2 linked regions of the Thermovibrio ammonificans HB-1 genome follow. The protein of the gene in region 2 interacts with the protein of the main gene of each other region in a pairwise test. Links are inferred from orthologs where the notes say so. Each region holds a gene or a part of one and is shown on either strand. Other genes may lie near its edges.

Region 1 (3,290 bases), 1.5 Mb from region 2 along the record:
TCCACCGGCCCTCAAAGGGACGAAACCGTTATCAGGGAGAGAATCTGGTAGCCCCCGGGCTACCCTCTCCCTTCAAACTTCCCCGTTAAAACCTTGAAACGCCTCCCCATATCCACAAGGAGCGTAAGGAGCTGAACCGTGTGCTCCGGCGAGGCAAACCGCTCTATTCCCCAGCTTAACAGGAACTCCGACTGAGGGCAAAGCTCAAGGTTCTCAAAGCCGAGCTCTCCGAGAATCTTGCTCAGGTAATCAAAGTCGACAAGGGCGGTAAGGTCCACCTCTCCGGGCCTCTCCAGCCAGTCGTCTGCAAGGGCGTGGCCGCTGAAGGCCTTAAAGGTCTGCCTGCCGGAGAGCTCGGTGCACCTTCCCCCGTAGTCGAAGGTGACGAAGTAACAGCGGGATAGCTTCCCGGCCAGCTCCTCCAAAAAAGGCCGCCACGAAGAAAAGAGGGGATATTCTCCCTCAAACCCTTCACAAGGGGAACCGGCCTCTCCCTCAAAGGGCAAAAGGGTCTCAAAGAGCCTGCTCTCCTTGCCGTCTATGAACACCTCAAGCCCCCTTCGGGGCAGAACCCTCCTGAAGGGGAAGGCGTCGAAGAACTCGTTGGAGACAACAAACCCTTCAAAGCCCCCTTCAAGCTCCTCAAGGGAGGTCAAACCCTTAACGCCCTTCAGATTCATGGGGCCCTTCTCCAGCAGCAGGTACTCCTCCGGCCGAAGCTCCTCAAGGAGGTCCTTCGCGAGAAAGCCCTTACCGCCTCCCAGCTCGAGAATCCTTAAAGGGAGCTTCTCCCTTCGGGCAACTTCGCCGATGTGGCGGGCCAGAACCTTGCCGAAAACGGGGGTCAGCTCAGGGGCGGTGAAAAAGTCCTGACCGGGAACGGGTAGCGTCCTCACTCTCGTGTAGTAGCCAAACTCAGGATGGTAGAGGCAGAGCTCAACGAACCGGTCGAACCTTAAAGGGCCCTCCCTCTCTATCAGCTCAACTATAAGCTCCTTCAGCACGCCCGGTAAAGTCCTCCTTCCCGTGAAACAAGGCCCAGAAGCTCCATCTGGGCAAGGAGCCTTAAGGCCTCGTGAATCTGAACCCCCAGTTTAACCGCAAAGGCGTCGGCAGTCAAAGGGGCAGAAAGGAGAGAGTAGGCCCTCTCAAACTCCGGAGGCACCCTCACCTCTGCCCTCTTCACTCCCAAAAACTCCAAAAGCTCGGAAAGCTCCGTGAGGGGAACGGCTCCCTCCTTTAAGAGGTGGTTCGTACCCCGGCTGTAGGGTGAGTCTATGGGGCCGGGGACGGCAAAGACCTCCCTTCCCTGCTCAAGGGCGTAGTCAACGGTTATAAAGGTGCCGCTCCTTTCGGTCGCCTCAACCACAACCACGGCGGAGGAGAGGCCGCTGACTATCCTGTTCCTCCTGGGAAAAAACTCTTTACGGGCCTTTGTTCCCAGGGAAAACTCAGAGAGAAGTCCACCTCCGGACTCAACGATTTCTTCGGCAAGGTGAAGGTTCGTAAGGGGGAAAACCCTATCTACGCCGCTACCCAAAACGGCCAGGGTTAAGCCGCCGCCCCTTACGGCTCCCCGGTGGGCCTCGGTGTCTATACCCTGGGCAAGGCCGCTTACAACCGTAACGCCGGCTTCAGAAAGGAGCTTACCCAGCCTAAAGGCTACCCGCCTGCCGTAAGGGGAGCACCTCCTCGAGCCGATAACGGCAACCCGGGGGCCCGAGGGCAGCTCTCCCCGCAAGTAAAGAGCAAGGGGCGGAGAGGCCACCTGAAGGAGCTCCTTGGGGTAGCCGGGGGAAGCAACCGTTAGGATTTTTACACCGAGCTTCTCCGCCCTCTCAACCTCTCCTTCGGCGGCGCTGAGCTCAGCAGAGAGCTCCACCGCTCCCAGCCCTACTGCAGACTCTAAAGAGCCGAACTTTTCAACGAACCGGCGGTAGGCGGCGTAGCCGAAGCCCTTTTTAAGGTGCAGGGCAAGGGCGAGAAGCTCCTCACGGGTCATCAGAGAATCCTTATGGCAGAGAGGGTTCTCTTGTCGGTCTTCTCCTTCCTGTAGGAGTAGAAGCGGTCGTTGTTGCAAACGCTACACAGCCCCATATCGGCTATAACTTCAACGCCTGCGGCTTTAAGCTGAATCCTGTTGGCCTCTTTAAGGTCGAACAGGAACTTCCCCTCTCCCGCAGGTATAAAGCAGCGTTCGTACTCCTTGGGGAACTTCACTTTAACGTCTTTTCCCACTTCGTAGCAGGCTTTACATATCCCTACGCCGAGTATCGCCCTGCGGACCCTGGTAAAGCGGGACATGTAGTTAACGGCGTTAAAGGTAACCCCCTTTAAAGTGCCCCTCCAGCCGGCGTGAACTATACCTACCGCTCCCTCCCCTATGAGGAAAACCGGCAGGCAGTCGGCCGTCAGAACGCCTATCCAGAGCCCCTTGTTGTCGGTAACGAGGGCGTCGGCGTGGGGAGGCTTTTTCCTTCCCCTTCCCACAAAGTAAACGCTGCTGCCGTGAACCTGTATAGGTTTGAAAACCGGAAGGCCTTTTATTTCAGTTATTTCGCGGCCGTCCTGCGGTTTTTCCGAGATAAATATCTCAAAGTCCATAGTGCTAAAATTTTAGCATGGCAAAGGGCAGACTAAGCGTAAGGGTAAAAAGAAGAAAGATTCCGCCCCTTTACCTGCTGAAACCTTCCGAGCTCTTTTCGCTGTTCGAGGAGAAAATAGAGAAGGCCCTGAGCCAGCTCAATATGGCGAGAACAACAAACAGGGCTCTCCAAGAGAGCTTAAGGAGGAAGGGAATACGGAAGCTGAAAGAGCTCCGCTCCTTCTTTGAAGAGCTCGACAAGGCTCCCCTTAACCGGAGGAAGCTCGCCTACAACGCCTTCTACAGGCTCTTTCAGCGCTACCAGTGGGCCCTTGAGTCGGGAAGCGAGAAGGAGATAGAGCTGAAGGTGTGGGTAACCTCCTCAATCGATTACCTCACCACGTTTGCAAAAACCGTAAGGGAGCTTGAGGATGCTTGAGACAGGTAGTTTCTGGGTCCTCCAGGAACTATTCGTGGAGCCCTCCGTTGCCGGAACAGAGGTTGAGTGCAGCGCAGAGCTTAAAGTGGCCTCGGAGCTGGTGGAGCGGCGCGAGGGCAGGTGTAAGGTGGTTGTGGAGATATCGGGAAGCCTAATAGAGGGCCACAGGCAGGTGGCAAACCTGCGGTTTGTGAACATCTCAAACGTTGAGCTTAAAAAGAGGGTAACGTCGAAAACCCTCTTAAAGCGGCTCGAGAAGAAAAAGCT
Region 2 (3,290 bases):
CAACGTCGTGGCGGGTGAGCCCTTCCTTTGCCAGCTCTCTCTCCACTACCCACTGGGTTGCAATGCCGGCGTGGTCGGTTCCGGGTACCCAGCACACCTCGTATCCGTTCATCCGCTTCCAGCGGCAGATAACATCCTGAAGCGTAGAGTTGAGGGCGTGACCCACGTGGAGAACGCCGGTAACGTTGGGGGGCGGAAGAACAACGCTGAACTTGGGCTTTTCACCCTTTAACACCTTTTCGGTATCTGCGTGAAAGTACCCCTTCTCAAGCCAGTGCCTGTACCACTTATCCTCAAACAGGGCCGGGTTGTAGGTGGGTTCCATCTCCATCCTTTTCCTCCAGCAAGAAGTTGCTCAATTTTAGTTGAAATCAAAAGTTGCAGGGATAAATTTATAGCCGACAGAGCGCGCCCGTAGCTCAACTGGATAGAGCGTGGGACTACGGATCCCAAGGTTGCAGGTTCGACTCCTGCCGGGCGCGCCACTTACCCCTCCACCGGAGCCGCCTTGAACGACCTCTACTTCCTCAGGCTTGCACTTCGGGAGGCGGAAAAAGCGCTATCCTTCGGGGAAGTTCCCATAGGAGCCGTTGTAGTAAGGAACGGAGAGGTTATAGCAAAGGCCTTCAACCGGAAGGAGTTCCTCCAGGACCCAACGGCCCACGCAGAGCTGATAGCAATAAGGGAGGCGGCGCGGAAGCTCAACAGCTGGAGGCTTAACGACTGCACCATCTACTCAACGGTAGAACCCTGTATAATGTGCTGTGGCGCTATAATTCAATCTCGGATAAAGAGGGTTGTCTACTCCACGCCCGACCCTAAATTTGGAGGGGTAGAGAGCCTATACAGGCTGCTGGGCGACGAGAGGAACAACCACAGGCCTGAAGTGGTGAAGCTGGAGCTTCCAGAATCGGAGGAGCTCCTGAAAGCCTTCTTCAGGTCCCTTCGCCGATAGCGGAGAGGTGGCCGAGCCCGGCTTAAGGCGCCCGACTCGAAATCGGGTGTGGGGGCAAACACCCCCACCGCGGGTTCAAATCCCGCCCTCTCCGCCACCTTAACCCCTATTGAGGAGACTCCATGGCCGGACAACACCCAAACCAAAATCAACCATCAAAAGAGGAAAAACTAAAAGTCCTTGAAAGTGCAATTAAACGGATAAAAAAGGAGTTCGGAGAGGGCGCAATAATGCGCCTTGGGGAAACGCCCGTTGAGAGAGTTCCGGCAATATCCACCGGCTCCATCTCGGTAGACAGAATCACCGGCATAGGCGGAGTACCCAGGGGAAGAATCACCGAGATTTTCGGCCCGGAAGCATCCGGTAAAACAACGCTGGCGCTCCACGTAATATCAAACGCACAGAAAGAAGGGGGCGTAGCGGCCTTTATAGACGCAGAGCACACCTTCGACCCGACCTACGCAAGGAACTTAGGGATAAACCTGGAAGAGCTTCTGCTATCTCAGCCCGACAGCGGAGAGCAGGCCCTTGAAATAGCCGAAACCCTCGTTAGGAGCGGTGCCGTAGACGTAATAGTCATAGACTCCGTAGCCGCCCTCACACCCGAGGCCGAGCTCAAGGGCGACATGGGAGACTCCCACGTGGGGCTCCAGGCAAGACTGATGTCTCAAGCCCTCAGAAAACTCACGGCGGCAGTCAGCAAAAGCAAGTGTGCTTTAATTTTCATAAACCAGGTCAGAGAAAAAATTGGTATGATGGGCTACGGAGGGCCCCAGGAGACAACTACAGGCGGCAGGGCCCTGAAGTTCTACGCCTCTATGAGGATGGACATAAGGAACATAGGCCAGATAAAGGGCAGAAACGACGAGCGTATAGGCCACAAGGCCAAGGTGAAAATCGTGAAGAACAAACTGGCCCCTCCCTTTAGGGAGGCCGTAGTTGAGATTTATTACGGCGAGGGCATCTCCAAGGAAGCCGACCTGCTGAACCTCGGAGAAGAACTTGGCATAATAAAAAGGAGCGGCTCGTGGTTCTCCTTCGACAACGTGAAGCTCGGCCAGGGCAAGGAAAACGCCCGCCAGTTCCTGAAGGAGAACCCCGAAATAGCCCAAGAGATAGAAAAGAGAATTCTGGAGGCACTCGGTGCCGAAGATAGAGCTGAAGCAGCTCCTTCTTAAAGCCTTTAAAATGGGAGCCTCGGACCTTCACCTGAGGGTGAAGGCCCCTCCCATATTCAGGGTAGACGGCAGAATAGTAAGGCTGGACCTCCCGCTACTTGAAGCGAGCGACATAGACGAGTACGTCAAAGAGATTCTCCCCTTAGAGAAGAAAAAGGAGCTTCCCTTCATAAAGAACATAGACCTTGCCTACTCCCTTCCCGGCGTCTGCAGGTTCAGGGTCAACATCTTCCGTCAGAGGGGGACCTTTGCAATCGTTATGAGGACAATCCCCGTTAAAGTCCCCGACATAGACGAACTGAACCTTCCGCCGGTCCTCAAGAAAATAGCCCTCTACCAGAGGGGGCTCGTTCTCGTTACCGGAACAACGGGTTCGGGTAAATCTACAACCCTTGCGGCAATGCTCAACGAGCTGAACAAGAGGGACTCACGGGTAGTCATAACAATCGAGGACCCTATAGAGTATCTCCACAGCGACAAGAAGTGCATCTTCTACCAGAGGGAAATCGGAGACGACGCCGACGACTTCTTCACCGCCCTGAGAGCGGCCCTCCGTGAAGACCCGGACGTAATCCTGGTGGGAGAGATGAGGGACGCGGAAACCGTAAGGACCGCCCTCGACGCGGCAGAAACGGGTCACATGGTATTCTCAACCCTCCACACCTTAGACGCAAAGGAGACAATAAACAGAATCATCTCCTTCTTCCCCCTTCACCAGCAGCAGGCAATAAGGTTCCAGCTCGCCTCCGTCCTCAAGGCAACCATATCCCAAAGGCTCATTCCCAGGGCCGACGGTAAGGGAAGGGTGCCCGCCGTAGAGGTGATGATAGTAACCGAGGCCATAAAAGAGCGGATAATGAACCCCGAGCTTACCGACGAGATTCCCCAGTTCATAGAGCAGGGCCACGACGTTTACGGCTCCCAAACCTTCGACCAATCGCTATACGACCTGTGGCAGAAAGGCCTCATAACAAAGGAAGATGCCCTCAAGTACGCAACAAAGCCCGACGACCTGCGACTGAAGATGGAGGGCATAATAAGCGGTGGAACCGAAAGAATATAGAGAGGCCTACACTTACGGCTTAAAGCTACTCTCCAAAAGGGGCTACTCAAAAAGAGGGCTTCTGAACAAGCTCAAGGAGAAGTTCCACCCGGAG

The links.
Region 1: the proteins of recA (region 2) and dprA interact in binary tests that used the Bacillus subtilis proteins (3 or more experiments, as listed by UniProt). The link is inferred for Thermovibrio ammonificans HB-1 from one-to-one orthologs.

What each region holds. Positions count from the first base shown.
Region 1 is NC_014926.1:160,739-164,028, reverse strand. The notes cover bases 1-2,979. They hold dprA (DNA-processing protein DprA), read right to left. Parts: upstream 2,003-2,979; coding sequence 998-2,002; downstream 1-997. Other genes in these bases: THEAM_RS00905 (hypothetical protein), read left to right, coding at 2,622-2,979; THEAM_RS00910 (purine nucleoside phosphorylase YfiH/LACC1 family protein), read right to left, coding at 2,002-2,604; THEAM_RS00920 (SAM-dependent methyltransferase), read right to left, coding at 60-1,004; THEAM_RS00925 (adenylosuccinate synthase), read left to right, coding at 1-51. Also shown: more of THEAM_RS00905, read left to right, coding at 2,980-3,023; THEAM_RS00900 (hypothetical protein), read left to right, coding at 3,016-3,290. UniProt on the Bacillus subtilis protein: Protein that helps load RecA onto ssDNA during transformation. Binds cooperatively to circular ssDNA, is able to bridge different segments of DNA. Favors the loading of RecA onto SsbA- or SsbB-coated ssDNA and formation of RecA-DNA filaments.
Region 2 is NC_014926.1:1,636,003-1,639,292, forward strand. The notes cover bases 127-3,105. They hold recA (recombinase RecA), read left to right. Parts: upstream 127-1,077; coding sequence 1,078-2,133; downstream 2,134-3,105. Other genes in these bases: THEAM_RS08530 (valine--tRNA ligase), read right to left, coding at 127-331; THEAM_RS08540 (nucleoside deaminase), read left to right, coding at 509-955; THEAM_RS08555 (type IV pilus twitching motility protein PilT), read left to right, coding at 2,099-3,105. In the rest of the region: more of THEAM_RS08530, read right to left, coding at 1-126; more of THEAM_RS08555, read left to right, coding at 3,106-3,196; THEAM_RS08560 (regulatory protein RecX), read left to right, coding at 3,177-3,290. UniProt on the Bacillus subtilis protein: Multifunctional protein involved in homologous recombination, DNA repair and competence.